DNA from 2 places in the Kitasatospora sp. NPDC056731 genome. Region 2 is predicted to be linked to the other one. Evidence: riboswitches for the same ligand, from Rfam matches in the RefSeq annotation. Region 2 holds a riboswitch; the other holds the start of a gene.
The links. Region 2 has a riboswitch for thiamine pyrophosphate ahead of AB0R04_RS13430 (cytosine permease). Riboswitches for the same ligand answer to the same signal wherever they lie in the genome.
Positions count from the first base shown of each region.

Region 1: another riboswitch for thiamine pyrophosphate. It lies ahead of thiO (glycine oxidase ThiO); the one in region 2 lies ahead of AB0R04_RS13430 (cytosine permease).

Region 1 is NZ_JBFBNR010000078.1:3,494-13,222, forward strand. It holds gene AB0R04_RS37795 (class II 3-deoxy-7-phosphoheptulonate synthase) at 1-220, shown strand, start outside; gene AB0R04_RS37800 ((2Fe-2S)-binding protein) at 418-711, shown strand; gene bfr (bacterioferritin) at 741-1,220, opposite strand; gene AB0R04_RS37810 (molybdopterin-dependent oxidoreductase) at 1,442-2,071, shown strand; gene pknB (Stk1 family PASTA domain-containing Ser/Thr kinase) at 2,119-3,897, opposite strand; gene AB0R04_RS37820 (thiazole synthase) at 4,017-4,814, opposite strand; gene thiS (sulfur carrier protein ThiS) at 4,816-5,145, opposite strand; gene thiO (glycine oxidase ThiO) at 5,142-6,317, opposite strand; TPP riboswitch at 6,321-6,433, opposite strand; gene AB0R04_RS37835 (FAD-dependent oxidoreductase) at 6,518-7,726, shown strand; gene AB0R04_RS37840 (Rv2175c family DNA-binding protein) at 7,769-8,134, shown strand; gene thiE (thiamine phosphate synthase) at 8,134-8,784, shown strand; gene AB0R04_RS37850 (polyprenyl synthetase family protein) at 8,841-9,729, opposite strand, start outside.
Region 2 is NZ_JBFBNR010000010.1:230,531-240,259, forward strand. It holds gene AB0R04_RS13400 (pyridoxal 5'-phosphate synthase) at 1-182, opposite strand, end outside; gene AB0R04_RS13405 (hypothetical protein) at 664-993, opposite strand; gene AB0R04_RS13410 (FAD-linked oxidase C-terminal domain-containing protein) at 1,418-2,782, opposite strand; gene AB0R04_RS13415 (MerR family transcriptional regulator) at 2,896-3,723, opposite strand; tRNA gene AB0R04_RS13420 (tRNA-Ser) at 3,842-3,929, opposite strand; gene AB0R04_RS13425 (trypsin-like peptidase domain-containing protein) at 3,993-5,816, opposite strand; TPP riboswitch at 6,132-6,279, shown strand; gene AB0R04_RS13430 (cytosine permease) at 6,272-7,729, shown strand; gene AB0R04_RS13435 (glycerophosphodiester phosphodiesterase family protein) at 7,809-8,633, shown strand; gene AB0R04_RS13440 (ATP-binding protein) at 8,939-9,481, shown strand; gene AB0R04_RS13445 (DUF5926 family protein) at 9,588-9,729, shown strand, end outside.

The sequences.
Region 1 (9,729 bases), on a different contig from region 2:
CAAGGGCTTCTTCGAGGTGCACCGCGCGCTGGGCACCCACCCGGGCGGCATCCACGTGGAGCTGACCGGCGACGACGTGACCGAGTGCGTCGGCGGTGGCGACGAGGTGCTGGTCGACGACCTGCACCAGCGCTACGAGACGGCCTGCGACCCGCGGCTCAACCGCAGCCAGTCGCTGGACCTGGCGTTCCTGGTGGCGGAGATGTACCGCGGCCAGTGAGCTGCCACGGGTGAGCCGCCGCCGGCGGGTCACCGGTGAACGAATGTGACGAAAGCCCCTCCGGATTCGGGTTCCCCGAGCCCGGAGGGGCTTTTTCGTACCCGGATCGCCGGGTAAGGTGAGGCTTAGTGAAGTAAGGCAAGCCTTAGTCAAGATCGTTCCGCCAGTCGGCGCCGCACCACCCTGGAGAGTCCGCGATGTACGTGTGCATGTGCCATGCGGTCACCGAGGACCAGGTGAAGAAGGCGATCGACGCCGGTGCCGAGACCCCGCGCCAGATCGCCCGGGGCTGCAAGGCCGGCACCGACTGCGGGTCCTGCGTCCGCCGGATCCAGGCCCTGCTCGGCGAGCACGGCGCCCGGCCCTGCCCGACCGCCCGCCTCGCCGCGAAGCTCGGCCTGGCCGACCCGCAGGCCCAGGCCGCGCCCGCGCCGGTGGCCGCCGCGGCTCCCGCCGCCCCGGCCCTGGTCGCCCCGCTGCGCGCGGCCTGAGGACTCGCCTGAGGACTCGGCCTGAGGGCTCAGGACTCCGGCTGCTCGATCACCTGGGCGAGGTAGAGCGCCTCGCCGAGCTTCTCCAGGAGCTCCAGCTGGGTGTCGAGGTAGTCGATGTGGTGCTCCTCGTCGGCCAGGATGTCCTCGAAGATGTTCGCCGAGGTGACGTCGTTCTTGGCGCGCATCACCACGATCCCGCGCTTCAGCCGGTCGATCGCCTCGACCTCGATCTGGCGGTCCGCCTCGAACATCTCCTTGACCGTCTGGCCGATCCGGACGTGGAACAGCCGCTGGTAGTTCGGCAGCCCGTCCAGGAAGAGGATCCGGTCGGTGAGGGTCTCGGCGTGCTTCATCTCGTCGAAGGACTCGTGCCGGGTGTACTTGGCGAGCTTCGTCCAGCCGAAGTTCTCCTGCATCTTGGCGTGCAGGAAGTACTGGTTGATCGCGGTGAGCTCCGCGGTGAGCTGCTCGTTGAGGAACTCGATGACCTCTGGGTCGCCCTGCATGGCTGGTGCCTCCCTGCGCTACGGCCTGTTGTGACTCCTGCGCTGCGCATCCTGGCATCGAAATGGGAGAAAATTCCAGTAAGTTCACACTCACTAGGACATGTTTCGGAATATCCGATTTGAGCTGATACGGGCTCGACCACCGGTTCTTGGGGATGGGGCGCGTAGCCGCGCCAAGGGGCGCGCACGGCGCGTCGACCGCCGTCTGTCACCATGGAGTCATGGGTCAGTCCGAACAAGAACCGCTTCCGCCGTCTGACCCGAGGCTCCCCCCGGGGCAGCGCGCGCAGCGCGGCTGGCCCGCCCTGCACTACGGGCCCGTACCCCGCTTCAAGCCGCTGACCTGGGACCTCCAGGTGTTCGGCGCGACCGCCTCGGCGGAGAAGCACAGCTGGGACTTCGAGGCCTTCCACGCCCTGCCGCGCACCACCGTCGTCGCCGACCTGCACTGCGTCACCAAGTTCACGCTGCTCGGCAACGAGTGGTCGGGCGTGCCGGCCGCCGCCCTCCTCGACCTGGAGCCCCCCGCGCCCGGCGTCACCCACGTGATGGTCTGGGCCGAGTACGGCTACAGCGCCAACCTGCGGCTGGCCGACTTCGCCGACCCGCGGACGATCTTCGCCACCCACCGCAACGGCGAGCCGCTGACCGCCGAGCACGGCTTCCCCGTCCGGCTGATCGTCCCCGGGCTGTACGCGTGGAAGGGCCCCAAGTGGGTCCGCGCGGTGGAGTACATGCGGGCCGACCGCCGGGGCTTCTGGGAGGAGCGCGGCTACCACAACCTCGCCGACCCGTGGCGCGAGCAGCGCTACTCCCACCAGGAGGAGCCGGGCGACGGCCCGCTGCGCTGAGGGCGGGCCGGCGTTCGGAGGAATCCCCTCAGAAGCGAGGAATCCCCTTAGAAGAAGGGGAAGTTGACCGTCACCGTGGTGTGCTGCGGGCGCCGCTCGCCGGCCGCCGGGGACTGGCCGGACACCTTGCCGGTGCCGAACAGGTTGACCCCGCTGGTCTGCATCGTGAAGCCGGCCGCCTGGAGCGCCTTCGCCGCGTCGTCCTTGCTCATCCCGGTGACGTCCGGGACGGGCACCATGCCCTTGCTGACCACCAGCGAGACCGCGGTGTTCTCCTGGAGCAACTGCCCGGCCGCCGGCGAACTGCTGATCACCACGCCCTCCGGCACGGTGTCGTCGTACGTCCCGGTCACGCCGCCCCTGGTCAGCTGGGCCGCGGTCAGCGCGTCGGAGGCCTGGTCGGCGGTCTTCCCGGTCAGGTCCGGCACCGCGATCCGCTTGGGGCCCCTGGAGACGGTGACCGTCACGGTGTCGCTCTTGCGGGTCCGCGCGCCCACCCCGGGGTCGGTGGCGATCACCTGCCCGGCCGGGACGCTCTCGCTGAACACTTCGACGAAGCGGCCGTGCATGCCGTCCTTGTCCAGGATCCGCTGGGCCTCGGCCCGGTCCTTGCCGAGCACGCCGGGCACCGGCCCGTACAGCCCCTCGGACAGCCCGTACGTCGCGCCGCCGACCGCCAGCACCAGGGCGGTCAGCGCGGCCGCCCAGATCAGCGGCTTGCGGGGGAGGCGGCGCAGCAGGCCGGGCCGGCGCCCGCGCACCGGGGTCGGCTCGTCGTACGGGCGCGGCTCGACCAACAGCTGGTCCAGCAGCTCCGCCGGCACGTCCAGCACGCTGGTGGGCTCCGGCGCCGCGGCGTCGACGGGCCCCGTCGGCGGCTGGATCACCGAGGTCGGCTCGCTGGTCGGGTAGCGCGGGCTGGGCCGGGTGGAGGCCGGCGGCTCGGCGTCCAGCTCGGCCGGGGTGAGCGTGCGGCGGATCCGCTGGAGGGCGGCGAGCAGTTCGACCGCGTCGTACGGGCGGGCCTCGGCCGTCCGGGCGCAGGCGCCGGCCACTATGGCGTCCAGCCCGGGGCCGACGGCCGGGGCGATCAGCGAGGGGGCGGGGACGTCCTCGTGCAGGTGCTTGTACATGACCTGGACGGGGTTGTCGCCGGTGTGCGGGCGGCGGCCGGTGAGCATCTCGTAGAGCAGGATGCCGGCCGCGTAGACGTCGACCCGCTGGTCGGTGGGGGCGTCCGGGAGGATCTGCTCGGGGGCCAGGTAGGAGACGGTGCCGAGGACCGTGCCGCCGGTCGCGGTGCTGGTCGAGGTGGGCGCGCCGTCGGCGGTGCCGAGGACCCGGACCAGGCCGAAGTCGGCGACCTTGACCAGTCCGTCCTCGGTGATCAGCACGTTCTCGGGCTTGACGTCCCGGTGCACCAGCCCGGCCCGGTGGGCGGCGCCGAGGGCGGCCAGCACCGGCTCCAGCACGTCCAGCGCGGCCCGCACGGACAGTGCGCCGCGGTCGCGCAGCAGGTCCCGCAGGGTGCGGCCGGGCACGTACTCCATGGCGAGGAAGACGTTCGCGCCGTCCGCGCCCTGGTCGAAGACGTTCACCACGTTCGGGTGGGAGAGCCGGGCGACGGCCTTGGCCTCGCGGATGAACCGGGCGGTGAAGCCGTCGTCCCCGGCCAGCGCGGGGTGCATCACCTTGAGGGCGACGACCCGGTCCAGCCGGGTGTCGGTGCCCTTGTAGACGGTGGACATCCCGCCGGTCGCGATGCGCTGCTCGACCCGGTACCGGCCGTCGAGCAGGGTACCGATCAGGGGGTCGTGCAATGCCATGTCCACCCGGAGAGTCTAGGGCCGCAGGCGGCAGCGGGACCCGGAGGACATCGCCTCCGGGCCCGGCTGTGCCCGGTTTGTGACACGGCACACGCGGGCGGGTGCCGGGCGTCCCGGTGTCAGAACGCCGGGTGCTCGCGGGTGTCCAGCTCCGCCCGGCCGGCCATCGCCGAGGAGGCCTCGGCGTGGAACCGGCGCGGGATGCGGCCGGCCCGGTGGGCGAACCGGCCCGCCTCGGCGGCGTGCCGCATCGCCTCGGCCATCAGCACCGGGTCCTGCGCCCTGGTCACCGCGGAGGCGAGCATCACCGCCGCGCAGCCCAGCTCCATCGCCAGCGCGACGTCCGAGGCGGTGCCGGCGCCCGCGTCCAGGATCACCGGGACGCCCGCGCCCTCCACGATCAGCTGGAAGTTGTGCGGGTTGCGGATGCCCAGGCCGGAGCCGATCGGCGAGCCCAGCGGCATGATCGCCGCGCAGCCGACGTCCTCCAGCTTGCGCGCCAGCACCGGATCGTCGTTGGTGTACGGCAGCACCGTGAAGCCGTCGTCGACCAGGGTCTCGGCGGCGTCCAGCAGCTCGATCGGGTCCGGCAGGAGGGTCCGCTCGTCGGCGATCACCTCCAGCTTCACCCAGTCGGTGCCGAGCGCCTCGCGGGCCAGCCGGGCGGTCAGCACGGCCTCCCCGGCGGTGAAGCAGCCCGCCGTGTTGGGCAGCACCCGGATGCCGTTGCGGGTCAGCACGTCCAGGACGGAGCCCTGGGTGCCGGCGTCGACCCGGCGCATCGCCACGGTGGTCAGCTCGGTGCCGGAGGCCAGCAGCGCCCGTTCGAGGATCTCCAGGCTGGGTGCGCCGCCGGTGCCCATGATCAGCCGGGAGCCGAAGGACGCCCCGGCGATGGTCAGCAGGTCGTCGGCCATGTCAGCCTCCCTGGACGGCGGTGAGGATCTCGATCCGGTCGCCCGCCGACAGTTCCGTGGCCGGCCACGAACTGCGCGGCACCACGGCCTCGTTGAGGGCGGCGGCGACGCCGCTGTGGGCGGTGCTGAGGGTGGCCACGACCTCCGCGAGGGTGGTCGTGGTGGACACCCGGCGGGGCTCGCCGTTGACGGTCAGCGCGATCTGGGCCGGTGCGATCTGGGCCGGTGCGATCCGGGCCGGTGCGGTCCGGGCCGGGGTGGTCTGGGCCGGGGTGGTCTGGGCCGGGGTGGTCTGGGCCGGTGTGGTCTGGGGTGGTGCGATCTCGGTCATGCGGAGGCCTTCGTGGTGGAGCGGTCGGGGGAGAACCGGGTGGGTGTGAACGGCTGTGCGAGCTCGGGGAGTTCGCCGGTCGCCAGGTACTCGGCGAGCAGGTCGGCGGTCATCGGGGTGAGCAGCACGCCGTTGCGGTAGTGGCCGGTGGCGGCGACCAGCCCGGGCAGCGCGGTCGGGCCCAGCAGCGGGGCGTTGTCCGGCGAGCCGGGCCGCAGTCCGGCCGAGGTCTCCAGCAGCGGGAGTTCGGTGATGCCCGGCACCAACTCGTGGGCGTCGCGCAGCAGTTCGTACACCCCGCCGGCGGTGACGGTGGTGTCGTAGCCCTGCTCCTCGGTGGTCGCGCCGATCACCAGCTCGCCGTTCTCCCGGGGCACCAGGTACAGGTGCTGTCCGCGCACCACCGCGCGGACGTTGCGGGACAGGAACGGCCGGTACGCCTCGGGGATCCGCAGCCGCAGGATCTGCCCCTTCACCGGGCGGACGGCCGGCAGCACGCCCTCCGGCAGCCCGGGCAGCCGGTGGCTGTGCGGGCCGGCCGCGAGCACCACCTGGTCGGCCCTCGGGGTCTCGCCGGTGCCGAGCCGGGCGCCGACCGCGCGGCCGTCCTCGACCAGCAGTCCGACGGCCTCGGTGCGGTGGACCACGACCCCGGCGAGCTCGCAGGCGGCCACCAGGGCGGTCAGCAGCCGGCGGGGATCCACCTGGTGGTCGTCCGCGACGTGCAGGCCGCCGCGCACGCCGGGGGCGAGCATCGGCTCCAGCCTGCGGGCCTCCCGGCCGGTCAGCCAGGCCGAGTCCAGGCCGAGCCGCTGGTGGAAGGCGTGCAGCTCGCGCAGTTCCTCGCGGTCGTCGGAGTCCAGCGCGACGGCGATCGTGCCGCACCGGCGGTACCCGGTGTCCAGGCCGCCGCTCGCCTCGGTGAGCTCGGCGGCGAAGTCCCCGTACCGCTGGTTGGAGGCCATGCCGAGGCGCAGCAGCGGCTCCTCCCCGTACTGCAGCTCGGTGACCGGGGCGAGCATCCCGGCCGCGACCCCGGCCGCCCCGCCGCCGGGGGCGGGGTCGACCACGACGATGTTCCGCAACCCGCGCTGCGCGGCGCGCCAGGCGACGGCGAGGCCGATGATGCCCCCGCCGATCACCAGCACATCGGCGTGGGTTTCCTCGGGCAAGCGTGACAAGGCTGCTCTTCTCCCTTCGCCGGAATGACCCGGATCAGGTTCGGACGGTCGCGGGCCGTGCCAGCCCGCCTCTCAGCCCGGTACGCCGGGCTCCCGTGATGGTGCCCCCACCATAACGCCGGGGGCGGGCCCGGCCGAAGGCCCGTACGCGGGGTGGACGGGCCGGTGGCCCCGGCAGGGCGCTGAGTACAGTGACGGGCGTGGCAGAGCTGAACGGAACGGATCGGGTGGTCGTCGTCGGGGCCGGGCTGGCCGGGGCGCAGTGCGCCCTGAAGCTGCGGCAGGGCGGCTGGCGGGGGCGGATCACGCTGGTCGGGGAGGAGCCGCACGCGCCGTACGACCGGCCGCCGCTCTCCAAGGACGTGCTGCTCGGCAAGGCCGACGCCACCACCCTGGACATCGACTACCCGCACCTGGGCATCGAGCTGCTCACCGGCCGTCGCGCCATCGGCCTCACCCCCGGCGTGCTGCACACCGACGCCGGTGACCTCCCGTACGACGCCCTGGTGATCGCCACCGGCGCCACCCCGCGCGCCCTGCCCGGCGCCGAGCGCGCGCACCTGCTGCACACCCTGGACGACGCGCTGGCGCTGCGCGCCCTGCTGCGGCCCGGCCTGCGGCTGGTGCTGGTCGGCGCGGGCTGGATCGGCGCCGAGGTGTCGACCGCCGCCCGCGCGGCCGGCTGCGAGGTGACGGTGGTCGAGGCGGGCTCGGCGCCCGTCCCCGGCGCGCTGCCGGCCGAGGTCGGTTCGGCGATGGCCGCCTGGTACGCCGAGGCCGGTGTCGACCTGCGCTGCGGGGTCGGGGTGGCCGCCGTCGAGGAGGGCGCGGTGCTGCTCGCGGACGGCTCGCACCTGCCCGCCGACGAGGTCGTGGTCGGCGTCGGCGCCCGGCCCGCGACGGGCTGGCTGGCCGGTTCCGGCGTCGAGCTGGACGGCACCGGCGCCGTCCTGGTGGACGGGCGGCTGCGCACCGGTCTGCCCGGCGTCTTCGCGGCCGGGGACTGCGTCAGCTACCCGTCCGCCCGCTCCGGCGCCCGGCTGGCCGTCCAGCACTGGGACCACGCGTTGCAGTCCGGCGAGGCCGCGGCGGCCGCCGTCCTCGGCGTGGACGCGCCGCCGTACGACCCGGTGCCGTACTTCTGGTCGGAGCAGTTCGGTCGGATGGTCCAGTACGCCGGGCGGCACGCCGAGGGCGACGAACTGCTGTGGCGCGGCGGCCCGCAGGACGCCTCCTGGACGGTGCTTTGGCTGCGCGACGGGGTGCCGAGCGCGCTGCTGGCCGTCGACCGGCCGCGCGATCTGACCCAGGGCCGCCGGCTGATCGAGCGCGGCACCGCGCTGGACCGGGCCCTCGCGGCGGACCCCTCGGTGCCGCTGAAGTCGGCGGTCGCGGGGTAGCGGCTGGTGCGCGGGGGGCTGTGGAGGTGGCAGTCTGGTGGCGTGAGTGAGATTGAAAGCAAGATTGAAGCCCTGGTTTCCGAGTGGATGTACCTGCCCGACATCTCGGAGCAGTGGGGGGTGCGCGTCACCGAGGTGCGCGACCTGGTCCGCACCGGCGGGCTGATCGCCGTCCGGCGGGGCCCCAACAAGTCGCTGCAGGTCCCTGCGGCGTTCATCGACGGCCAGGGGCTGGTCAAGCACCTGTCCGGCACCCTGACCGTGCTGCGCGACTGCGGGTACAACGACGTGGAGATCCTGGAGTGGCTCTTCACCGAGGACCCGTCGCTGCCCGGCAGCCCGATCCAGGCGCTGCAGGAGAACCGCGGCACCGAGGTCAAGCGGCGTGCCCAGGCGATGCTGATCTGATGGCGGCGGACACGCCGCGCCGGCGGCTGGCCGACGCCCGGCTGTACCTGTGCACCGACGCCCGCCGGGAGCAGGGCGACCTCGCCCAGTTCCTGGACGCGGCGCTGGCGGGCGGGGTGGACATCGTCCAGCTCCGGGACAAGGGCCTGGAGGCCAAGCAGGAACTGGAGGCCCTGGAGGTCTTCGCGGACGCCTGCCGCCGCCACGGCAAGCTGCTGGCCGTCAACGACCGCGCCGACGTCGCGCACGCGGCCCGGCCGGACGTGCTGCACCTCGGGCAGGACGACCTGCCGGTGCCGGCCGCCCGGGCGATCCTCGGCGACGAGGTGCTGATCGGCCGGTCCTGCCACGCCGAGTCCGAGGTGGACGCGGCGGTCGCCGAGCCCGGCGTGGACTACTTCTGCACCGGCCCGGTCTGGCCGACCCCGACCAAGCCGGGCCGCCCGGCGCCGGGCCTCGGCCTGGTCTCGTACGCGGCGAAGCAGAGCACCGACCGGCCGTGGTTCGCCATCGGCGGCATCGACCTCGGCAACCTCGACGAGGTGCTGGCCGCCGGCGCCCGCCGGGTCGTCGTGGTCCGCGCCATCACGGCCGCCGACGACCCGCAGGCCGCCGCCGCCGAGCTCGCCCGGCGGGTGCGCTCGGCCTGACGGCCCCGGGGGCCGTCACCGTTCTCCGTACCTGCGGATCCTCGTGCGTGCGGATCTCAGTACTTGCGGACGGTGGCGGCCTCGGCCAGGGCCAGCAGTACCGTGCGGGCCTGCTCGTCGGCCAGCGGCGCCGCCTCCAGTGCGGCCAGGGACTGCCGCATCAGCTCGTCGATCCGGCGCTCCACCCGCTCGGGCGCGCCGCTGCGGGCCACCAGGTCGCGCAGCCCGGCGACCTCCTCGGGCACCAGGTCCGGCGCGCCGAGCCGCTCGTCCAGGTGCCGGGCGTCGGCGGCCGGCAGGCCCCGCATCGCGTGCGCCACCAGCAGGGTGCGCTTGCCCTCGCGCAGGTCGTCCCCGGCCGGCTTGCCGGTGACCGCCGGGTCGCCGAAGACGCCGAGCAGGTCGTCCCGCAGCTGGAAGGCCTCGCCCAGCGGCAGCCCGAACGCCCCCAGCGCCGCCACCAGCTCCGGGCCGGCCCCGGCCAGCAGCGCGCCGACCTGGAGGGGCCGCTCGATCGTGTACTTCGCCGACTTGTAGTGCAGCACCGTCTGCGCCCGGTCGAGCGCGCCCTCGTCGGCGGAGTCGCCGGCCACCGGCTCCAGGACGTCCAGGTACTGGCCGACCATGACCTCGGTGCGCATCAGGTCGAACACCGGCTTGGCGGCCAGCACGGTGGCCGGCTCCAGACCCGAGCGCAGGAACAGCTCGTCGCACCAGATCAGCAGCAGGTCGCCGAGCAGCACCGCCGCCGAGGCGCCGTACTGCTCGCGGTCGCCGCGCCAGCCGTTCGCCCGGTGCAGCGCCTCGAAGCGGCGGTGGATCGAGGGCAGGCCGCGGCGGGTGTCGCTGCGGTCCATCAGGTCGTCGTGCACCAGGGCGCTCGCCTGGAGCAGTTCCAGCGCGGCCGCCGCGTTCGCGATGCCCTCGCCGCCGGCCGGGCCGCCG
Region 2 (9,729 bases):
GCGTCGAAGGTCGGCAGCGGGCGGGCCATCGGCGGGCGGCCGAGCAGCAGCTCGGGCACGGACTTCGGCTCGGGCCGGTGCTCGGCCGGCTCCCGGCGGGCGTCCGGCCCGGGTCGCGGATCCGGCTCCGGTGCAGGCCAGGCCTCGCCCGGGCCGGTCAGGCCCTCCTCCTCCGCCGCCATCGCGCGCCCTCTCTTCCGTTGCCGCGGTCGCCGCCCCGGCCGGGCCGTGGTTCCCGGGCCCGGGCACGTGGTGCGCTGTCGGAGCGCAACCGTACCGCCGAGCACCGACGGCTCCGGGCGCGGGCCCTCGCTGGACGTGTTCGGGGCGTCCGGGCGGGCCTCGGCGGGCGGTCCCGAGCGGTGTCGGCGCTGTCGGCGGTGTCGGGCAGCTGGCGGTGCCGGCGGTGTCGGGCAGCCGGCGACGAGCGGGCCCGTGCGGTTCGCGCCCGGCTCCGGACGCACTCGTGGGCGGTGCCGATGGCGGCACCGCCCACGAGGCCGGCTTCACGGCGACCCTTTCCGCTGGCCGGTCATGCGCTGTTCTGATCCGCGCCCGGGCGGGAATTCCGCCCGGAGACTGGTTCGAGCCCCTCCGCGAGCGCTCAGCTCACCCGCGGCCGCCCACCTCCGGCGCCCCCGCCGTCGGTGGTGCCCGATCGGATCAGTGGAAGATCGGGGCGAACACGACGTTGATGTTCTTGTTGGACTGCCCGGCCAGGATGGTGCCCGCGTTGTCCTTCACCGCGAGGGTGTTGTTCTGGTTCGAGGCGCCGGCGCCGGTGGCGGTCTGCTGGGTGGAGATGTAGTTGCCGTCGACCCCGCCGAAGACGTTGCCCGTGCCGACGTTGGACACCACGCCGGCGTTGGAGCCGGCGGCGGCGCCCGCACCGTTGTCGGCGGCCGCAGCGCCGGCGCCGGCCAGCAGCAGGCCGGCCGCGAGCGGGGCGGCGAGCAGGAGTCCGGCCACCCGGCGGGTGTGGATGCGAGCCATGAGAGCCTCCAAGAAGCTGTAAATCGTGCAATTGTCGAGCAAGGGGTGCGGGAGTTCGCCGGCCAGACGAACACCTGCTGGCTGCGACGCCGAGGGACAGACTTCCGCAACAAATCGACAAAGCACTAGTCGGCAGGGCAGTTTTCGCCCGTTAGCGTGATATCCACCCGGGCTGCGCATAACGGACCGAAAATCGGACAGTGCGCCGACACACCTCCCTGAGCTGGCACTTTGCCCGAACGGCGACCTCTCGGAGGACCCTCCAGGCAGGGCGCTTCGCCATCACGCGAACCACCAGGCGCACCACCCCGGCGCAGGGAAATCAGGAAACGCGCCCCCAAAAAGTTCGACTACCCTCCCATGTCGACTTTTCCGGCCATTCCCAGACCATCGGAAAGTCGTACTGGAATAGGGGGAAATACCATCAGACCATCTTGCCCGGGTTCATGATTCCCAGCGGATCGAAGACCGCCTTCAGCTGTCGCTGGAGGTCCAGCGCGACCGGCCCCAGCTCGCGCGCCAGCCAGTCCCGCTTGAGCAGCCCCACCCCGTGCTCCCCGGTGATCGTGCCGCCCAGCTCCAGCCCCAGCGCCATGATCTCGTCGAAGGAGCGCTGCGCCCGCGCCGCCTGCTCCTCGTCCGAGCCGTCGAAGATCACGATCGGGTGGGTGTTGCCGTCCCCGGCATGGCTGACCACCCCGATGGTCAGCGCGTGCCGCTCGGCGATCGCCGCCACGCCGTTCAACATCTCGGCCAGCCGGGAGCGCGGCACCGCCACGTCGTCGATCATCGTGGTGCCCAGCCGGTCCAGCGCGGGCAGCGCCAGTCGCCGGGCCTCCAGCAGCAGCTGCGACTCCGCCTCGTCCTCGGCCGGCACCACCTCGGTCGCCCCGGCCTCCCGGCAGAGCTCCGCCACCCGCGCCAGCCCGGCCTCCCGGTCCGGCCCGTCGAAGGCCACCAGCAGCAGCGCCCGGGTCGTCTCCGGCAGCCCCATCCGCCCCAGGTCGTTGACCGCCCGCACGCTGACCGCGTCCATCAGCTCCATCAGCGACGGGGTCAGGCCGCGCGCCATCACCTCGCAGACGGCCGCGCCCGCCGCGTCCGCGCTCGGGAACTCCGCCGCCAGCGCCAGCTGCGGCGCCGGCGCGGGCCGCAGCGCGAGCACCGCCCGGACCACCACGCCCAGCGTGCCCTCCGAGCCGACCAGCAGCCGGGTCAGGTCGTACCCGGCCACGCCCTTGGCCGTCCGGCGCCCGGTGGACAGCAGCCGCCCGTCCGCCAGCACCACGTCCAGGCCGAGCACGTACTCGCTGGTGACGCCGTACTTCACGCAGCAGAGCCCGCCCGCGCCGGTGCCGATGTTGCCGCCGATCGTGCAGGACTCCCAGCTGGACGGGTCCGGCGGGTACGAAAGCCCCAACTCCTCGGCTGCTCGCGACAGTTCGGCGTTCACCACGCCGGGTTCGACCACCGCGATCCGGTTCACCGGGTCGAGCTCCAGAATCCGGTTCAACTTCACCATCGACAGCACGATGCAGCCGTCCACGGCGTTCGCCGCCCCCGACAGCCCGGTCCGCGCCCCCTGCGGCACCACCGGCACCCGCAGCGCGGTGGCGGTGCGCAGCACGTGCTGCACCTGCTCGACCGTCTCCGGGAACACCACCACGGCGGGCGCACCGGCGGCGCAGAAGCCGGCCATGTCATGGCGGTAGGCGGCGGTCACGTCCGGATCCACCACCACCGCCCCGGCCGGAAGGCCCTGCGCCAGTCGGTCCGTCAGGTCACCCATCGCCGCCTCCACTCACCGCCCGCCGCCTCCACCGCACTCTGCCCGCCCGCCGGAGGCCCGGCAAGTGGGCCCCCGGCGGGATCTGCGGGGCGCGGACCTCGGCCGGACCGGGCCTACCGGCGGACCACCGGCTCCTGGAACTCCGTGACCCACCGCGCCGGGTCGTCCGGGCACTCCAGGTAGAGCTCCCGGGCGTAGCCGGCCGAGCGGTAGCCGTTCGCGTCGATGAAGCGGGCCAGCTCCTGGAAGCTCCCCATCGCCTCGTCCATCGAGCCGCGGTGCACGACCGTCGCCGCCTCCTCGATCGGCGGCAGGTCGAGGACCGCGAAGCCGTACCGGCCCGGCTCCACCGCCGGCCCGACCGGGACGGCCACCCGGATCAGCACCGTGCCCTCGCCCTGCGGCACGTCCTCGTACCGGGCGACGGACGGGCCCGCCTCGGCGATCCCGGCCTCGGCCAGCCGCCGGCACAGCTCCGCGAACAGCGGGCCGATCACCGGTCCGATGTCCTCCGGCTCGTAACTCGCGGCCACCGCGGTCAGTTCGGCCACCCGGACGGACGGCACCCGCTTCAGCACGACGTCGTGTGCGGACATGCTCCCCTCGCTCTCGATCGTCCGGAGCCTCGCCTCCACCCTGGTCAGCCGCTGCTCGTCCGCGGCGATCGCCTCGGCGAGTTGGGCCCGGCGCAGCCGCAGCATCCCGCGCAGTTCGGCCGCGTCCACCTGCTCGTCCAGGACGGCCCGCACCTGCTGCAGCGTGAAGCCGAGCTCCTTGAGCGCGATCACCCGGTTGAGCCGGGCGAGTTGGGACGCCTCGTAGGACCGGTACCCGCTGACCGGGTCCACCCTGGCGGGCCGCAGCAGCCCGATCGCGTCGTAGTGGCGCAGCATCCGCACCGACACCCGGCCGTGGCTGGCGAAGTCTCCGATGTTCAACATGGTGCCCCCACTCCACCCCCTGCCACCGTGTCAGGGTCAACCTCCGCCGGCCGCAAACGCGAAAGGCGGGTGCCGAGTGATCTCGGCACCCGCCCTGAGCAGGTGGTTCTCCAACCAGCGGAGAGCGTGGGATTCGAACCCACGGTACGGGGTCACCGCACGACAGTTTTCAAGACTGTTCCCTTAGGCCGCTCGGGCAGCTCTCCAGGCGGAGGTCAGCCTAACGGGTCCGGCGGGGTTCGGTGCACACCGTTTCGTGCGGGTGGGGGTCAGCTGTCGCCGTCCCGCTGGCCGAGGGTGACCTTGGTGTTGAACTGCTGGCCGTTGCGGGTGTACTCGACGTCGACGGTCTCGCCGGGCTTGTGCGTCCAGATCCGGCTGACCAGGGCGGGGCCGTTGTCGATCGGGACTCCGCCGAGCTTGGTGATGACGTCGCCCGGCTTGAGACCGGCCTTGTCGGCGGCGCCGCCGGGGGTGACGGCCGGCTGGCCCTGGATGTCGCGGGTCTGGATCTGCGCGCCGTCGCCCTTGTAGTCGTCGTTGCGCAGCACGTCGAGCTTGGCGTAGACCGGCTTGCCGGTCTTGATCAGGGTGTCGGCGACCCACTTGGCCTGGTTGATCGGGATGGCGAAGCCGAGGCCGATGCTGCCGGCCCGGCCGTTGGCGGAGGCGTTGGACTGGATCGCCGAGTTGATGCCGATCACCGAGCCGCTGGAGTCGAGCAGCGGGCCGCCGGAGTTGCCGGGGTTGATCGAGGCGTCGGTCTGCAGGGCGTTCATGTAGGAGGACTGGCCGCCGGTCTCGTCGCCGGAGGCGACCGGGCGGTCCTTGGCGCTGACGATGCCGCTGGTGACGGTGGACTCCAGGCCGTACGGCGCACCGATCGCGACGGTGGCGTCGCCGACGTTGACCTTGTCGGAGTCGGCCAGCGGAAGCGGGGCCAGCTTGCTCTTCGGCGGGTTGTCGATCTTGATCACGGCGACGTCGTAGCCCTCGGCGTGGCCCAGCACGGACGCGTTGTAGGACGTGCCGTCGGCGAACTTGACGGTCAGTTTGCCGCCGTTGAGGGTCGGCGCGACCACGTGGTTGTTGGTGAGGATGTGGCCCTCGGTGTCGAAGACGAAGCCGGTGCCGGTGCCCGACTCGCCGTTGCCCTGCGCCTTGATGGTGACGACGCTGGGCAGCGCCTTCTGCGCGATGCCGGCGATCGAGCCGGGGGCGGGCTCGTTCTTCTGGGTGTTGCTGGCCTGGACGGTGGTGCTGCGGTGGTCGTCGGCGCTGTTGGTGCGGTCGTTGCGGTCCGCGACGGTCACGCCGAGCACGCCGCCGGCCACGCCGGCGACCAGCGCGACGGCGGCGATCAGGGCGACCAGGCCGCCGCGCTTCTTGCGCGGGCCGCCGGGGCCGCCGGGGTAGTCGGCCGGGTAGCCGAGCGGTCCGGCCGGGCCGCCCGGGTAGCCCGCGCCGCCGCCGGCGTCGTGGGCGGCGCCCCAGCCGCCGAGCGGCTGGCCGGCGCCGAACGGGTGGTGGCCGGGCGCGGGGTGCGCGGCGGGCGCACCGGGGGCGGCCGGGGTGCCGTACGGGTCGTGCGGGCCGGCGGCGGGGACGCCGTGGGCCGGGGTGGCGTACGGGTTGGCACCCGGCGGCAGGGCCGGGCTCTCGGCGACGGGTGCGACAGGTGCGACGGGTGCCGCCGGCACGGCCGGGACCGGCGGGGCGGGCGGCAGGACCGGCGGCGGCGCGTCGATGTAGCCGGTGGCGGCGTCGACCGGGGCGGCCGGCGCGTCGGCGACCGGCGCGGCCGGGGCCTGCGGAGCCGCCTCCGGCGCGGGGACCTTGGTGAAGGCCACGGTGGGCTGGTACCCCCCCTCGGCCGGAACACCATCGGCCGCAACGCCCTCCGTCGGCGCGGCCTCAGCCGGTGCGGCCTCGGCGGCCGGCGCGGCCGCGGGCTCGGGGACCCGGCCGAAGGCCAGTGTCGGCTGGTGCCCGCCCGAGGCGTGGCCGTCGGAAGCGGGAACAGCCGCCGCCTGGCCGCCCGAGGGCTGCTCCCCCTGCGGCCCGGTGGGCCCAACCTCGCGCTCGGTGCTCACGAACGACCTCCATAGCTGACAGAACCAAGGACCATAGTTTTTCGTACTGCCGATTCGATTGCCGTAAGGACCCCTCTGAATAACTCATAAGAATCCTTAGCCGCCGCCGACAGCCGGGCCGCCGACCAGGCTGTCCTGCGCCGACGACCGAGCCGACAACCAAGCCGACGACCGAGCCGACGAGCAACTCGACGGCCGAACCGGCGACCAGGCCGACGACCGGAGGCTCCCCCACCTCCGCCGGACGTCCCGCGATGCGGGCCGCACACCCCGTGGCCTTGGCGTTCACCCCCGGGCCGGTTAGCCTGTCGCTCACAACTGACACGCGGGAGCTTGGACCGACCAGGCTGAGAGTGCGCTGGTCGACCGTACGCCACGGGATCGTGGGCGGACCGTCGAGGGGGCGCAGACCGCCGGAACCTGTCCGGGTAATGCCGGCGTAGGGAGTATCGGCCATGTCGCCTGCTTCGCCATCCTCTTCTTCGGGCGCGCCCGCGTCCAAGGGTTTCCCCGAACCGTCCCCGACCGCTCACGGCGGTGACAGCGGTCGCCCGGGCCCCACCGACACGGCGACCGCCGTCCTGGACCGCCCGGAGCGTGCCGAGGCACCGCTCGTACTGGACACCGAGCCGCCGCGCACGCTGCGCTTCCGGGACCACTTCGCGCTCTGGATGAACCTGGGCGTCAGCCTGATCGGCTTCTCCACCGCCGCGACCGTGCTCGGCGCCAAGGGCAGCGAGCTGTCGCTGGCCGCCGCGGTGACCGCGATCGTGGCCGGCACCGTGGTCGGCACCGCGATGCTCGGCGTGGCCGCGCTGATCGGGGCCCGTACCGGTGCGCCCGCGATGGCGAACCTGCGCGGGCTGTTCGGCACCCGGCTGTCGTACGTCCCGACGGTGCTGAACATCGTCCAGTGCGTCGGCTGGGGCGTGTTCGAGCTGCTGACGATCGCGGTGGGCGCGCAGACCGTCGCCCACACCGACGGCTACCGCTGGCTGTTCGTGCTCCTGGCGGGCGCGCTGACCACCGCGCTGACCATCTGGCCGCTGGGCTCGATCGCGGTGCTGCGCCGCTTCGTGGCCGGTGCGGTCGCCGTCGCGATGGTGTACTTCACCGTCCAGTTGGGCCGCCAGGGGGTGCCCGACCCGGGCGCCGGCAACTGGCACGGCTTCCTGGGCGCCACCGACGCGATGATCGCGGTGTCGATCTCCTTCGTCCCGCTGGCCGCCGACTACACCCGGCACTCGCGCACCGCGCGCTCGGCGTTCTGGGGCAGCTTCTCCGGCTACACGATCGCCCAGGTCTGGTGCTACGTGCTCGGCCTGATGGCCCTGCTGCAGTCCGACGGCGACCCGAACAGGATCTTCGACTCCTTCCTCGGAGTCTGGGCCGGCTGGCTGTTCCTGCTGGTGCTGGTGCTGCGCGAGACGGACCAGTCCTTCGCCAACGTGTACTCGACCGCGATGTCGGTGCAGAACCTGCTGCCGAAGGTGGACCGCCGGGTGCTGACCGGCGGGATCGGCCTGCTGATCACCGTGCTGGCGCTGCAGATCGACAAGTTCACCGACACCTACACCAACTTCCTCGGCCTGATCGGCTCGGTCTTCGTGCCGCTGCTGGCGGTGCTGGCGGTGGACTACTTCTTCGGCGCCGGCCGGTACGGCTGGAACCTCTCCGCCGACGCGCCCTCGCGCCGCCTGATGCTGCTGCCGTGGGTACTGGGCTTCGCGGTCTACCAGTTCATCGCGCCGACCGCGGTGGCCGGCTGGTGGACGGACTTCTGGACCTCCGCCCAGGACGCCCTGCACTTCACCCCGCAGGAGTGGACGTCGGCCTCGCTGTTCGCCTTCCTGGTGCCGGCCCTGGTCACCTGGGCGCTCACCCCGCTGACCCGCAGGGCGGCGCGGAGCTGACCGACCGGCACCGAAGACGGCCCCGCAGATTGGGGCCATCTTCGCCTGCGCGTCACTTCCGCCGCCTATCGTGGGGCCCGTGACCAGCACAGACCCGTCCTCGACGGCGGCGCGCACCACGCCGCCCGTCCAGGTGATCGCCCACCGCGGTTCCTCGCACGCCCTGCCCGAGCACACCCTGGCGGCGTACCGGCGCGCGCTCGACGAGGGCGCGGACGCGGTCGAGTGCGACGTCCGGCTGACCGCCGACGGCGAGCTGGTCTGCGTGCACGACCGCCGGATCGGCCGGGTCTCCAACGGCCAGGGCACCGTCTCGGCGATGACGCTGGCCGAGCTGGAGGCGTACGACTTCGGCGCCTGGAAGACCGGCCGCCCCAGCACCGACCCCGAACTGCGCGGCGTGCTGCGGCTGGAGCGGCTGCTGGAGCTGGTGGTGGACTGCGGCCGCCCGGTGGACCTGGCGATCGAGACCAAGCACCCGGTGCGCTACCGCGGCCGGGTGGAGGCCGAGCTGCTGCGGACGCTCGAACGCTTCAAGATCGGCGCGAGCCGGGAGGGCGAGCGCCCCGCGGCCCGGATCATGAGCTTCTCCTCGGTGGGGCTGGACCGGGTGGCGGCCTCGGCGCCGGAGTACCGACGGGTGTTCCTGTTCGAACGGACCCTGCCGCTGCTCGGCCGGCTGCGCCCGGGCTCCCCGCTGCCGGGCGGGGCGCGGATCGCCGGACCGGGCATCGACCTGGTGCGGGCCCGCCCGCAGCTGGTGACGCGGCTGCGCGAGCTGGGGCACGAGGTGCACGTGTGGACCGTGGACGAACCGGCCGACGTGGAACTGTGCCTGGAGCTCGGGGTGTCCGCGATCATCACCAACCGGCCCGCCGAGGTCCTGGCGCAGCTCGGGCGGTGATCCGCCGTCGGGCGGCGGGCCGCCCGCAAATCCACCCGCAAAGCCCGGACACAACCTGATCGTTCTGGTCGGCAGTCAAACCTTCCGGGCCCGTTATTGCCGGAATTCATGCACCGGGGCGACGCAGGGTGAGCACGGAATGACCTCAGGTCCACCCTCGGTCGCAATCGCTTGAAATGTCCTCGCGGGATCGTCCGGCGGTCGTTTCCGACGCATTACCAAGGGGCATCTCTCCCTCGGCATACGCTGAAGGAGGTCCGGGGGTGGCGTTGATGGTGGCGCGTGAAGTGCCGACTTCATCGACCATGGCAGTGCCGCACGGCCCGGCGAGTGTCGGGGTCGCACGGCGCCGGCTGCGTCGAGATCTCGGCGACCGGCAGATACCGGAGCCGGTCATTGATGATGCCGTATTGATCCTTTCCGAACTGCTGAGCAACGCCTGTCGGTACGCCCGTCCGCTCGGCCCGCTGCGGGCCCTGGGGCGCGGTGCCCGGGCCGAGGTGGTGGACCAGCTGCTGGTCGGCGTCCCCTCCGGGACGCACCCCGCCACGGGCGGCCGGGAGCGCGAGGAGCACGGGAGCGGAACGGACGGCGGCGTGCTGGTCCGCTGGCAGCTGCACGCCGACGGCGTGCTCACCCTGGAGGTCACCGACGGCGGCGCGACCACCCGACCGCTGCCCGCCGGCCCCTCGCTGACCTCGCGCGGCGGTCGCGGCCTGAACATCGTCGGCCAGCTGGCCAGCGACTGGGGCGTGCGCGACGCGCCCGGCGAGGTGACGGTCTGGGCGGCGCTGCCCGCCCGGGCCCGGCACGCCCGGCGCACCGGTGGTGACGCCCGCAGCGCCTGAACCGACGCGCGCCCCCCACCCGTCCGCCCGGCGCGTGCCCGCGCGCCGGGGGAACGTCAGTAGGCTGCCCGGAGCAAAGGACCACCGTTCCCGGGAGAGCCGCACCATGGGCAAGAAGGCCGCCAAGAAGGCGCCGCAGCGTCAGTCCACCACCGCCGTCGCGGGCGAGGTCCCCGTGGTGGGGGCCCGCGAGAACTGCCCCTGCGGTTCGGGCCGCCGGTACAAGGCCTGTCACGGCCGGGAGGCCT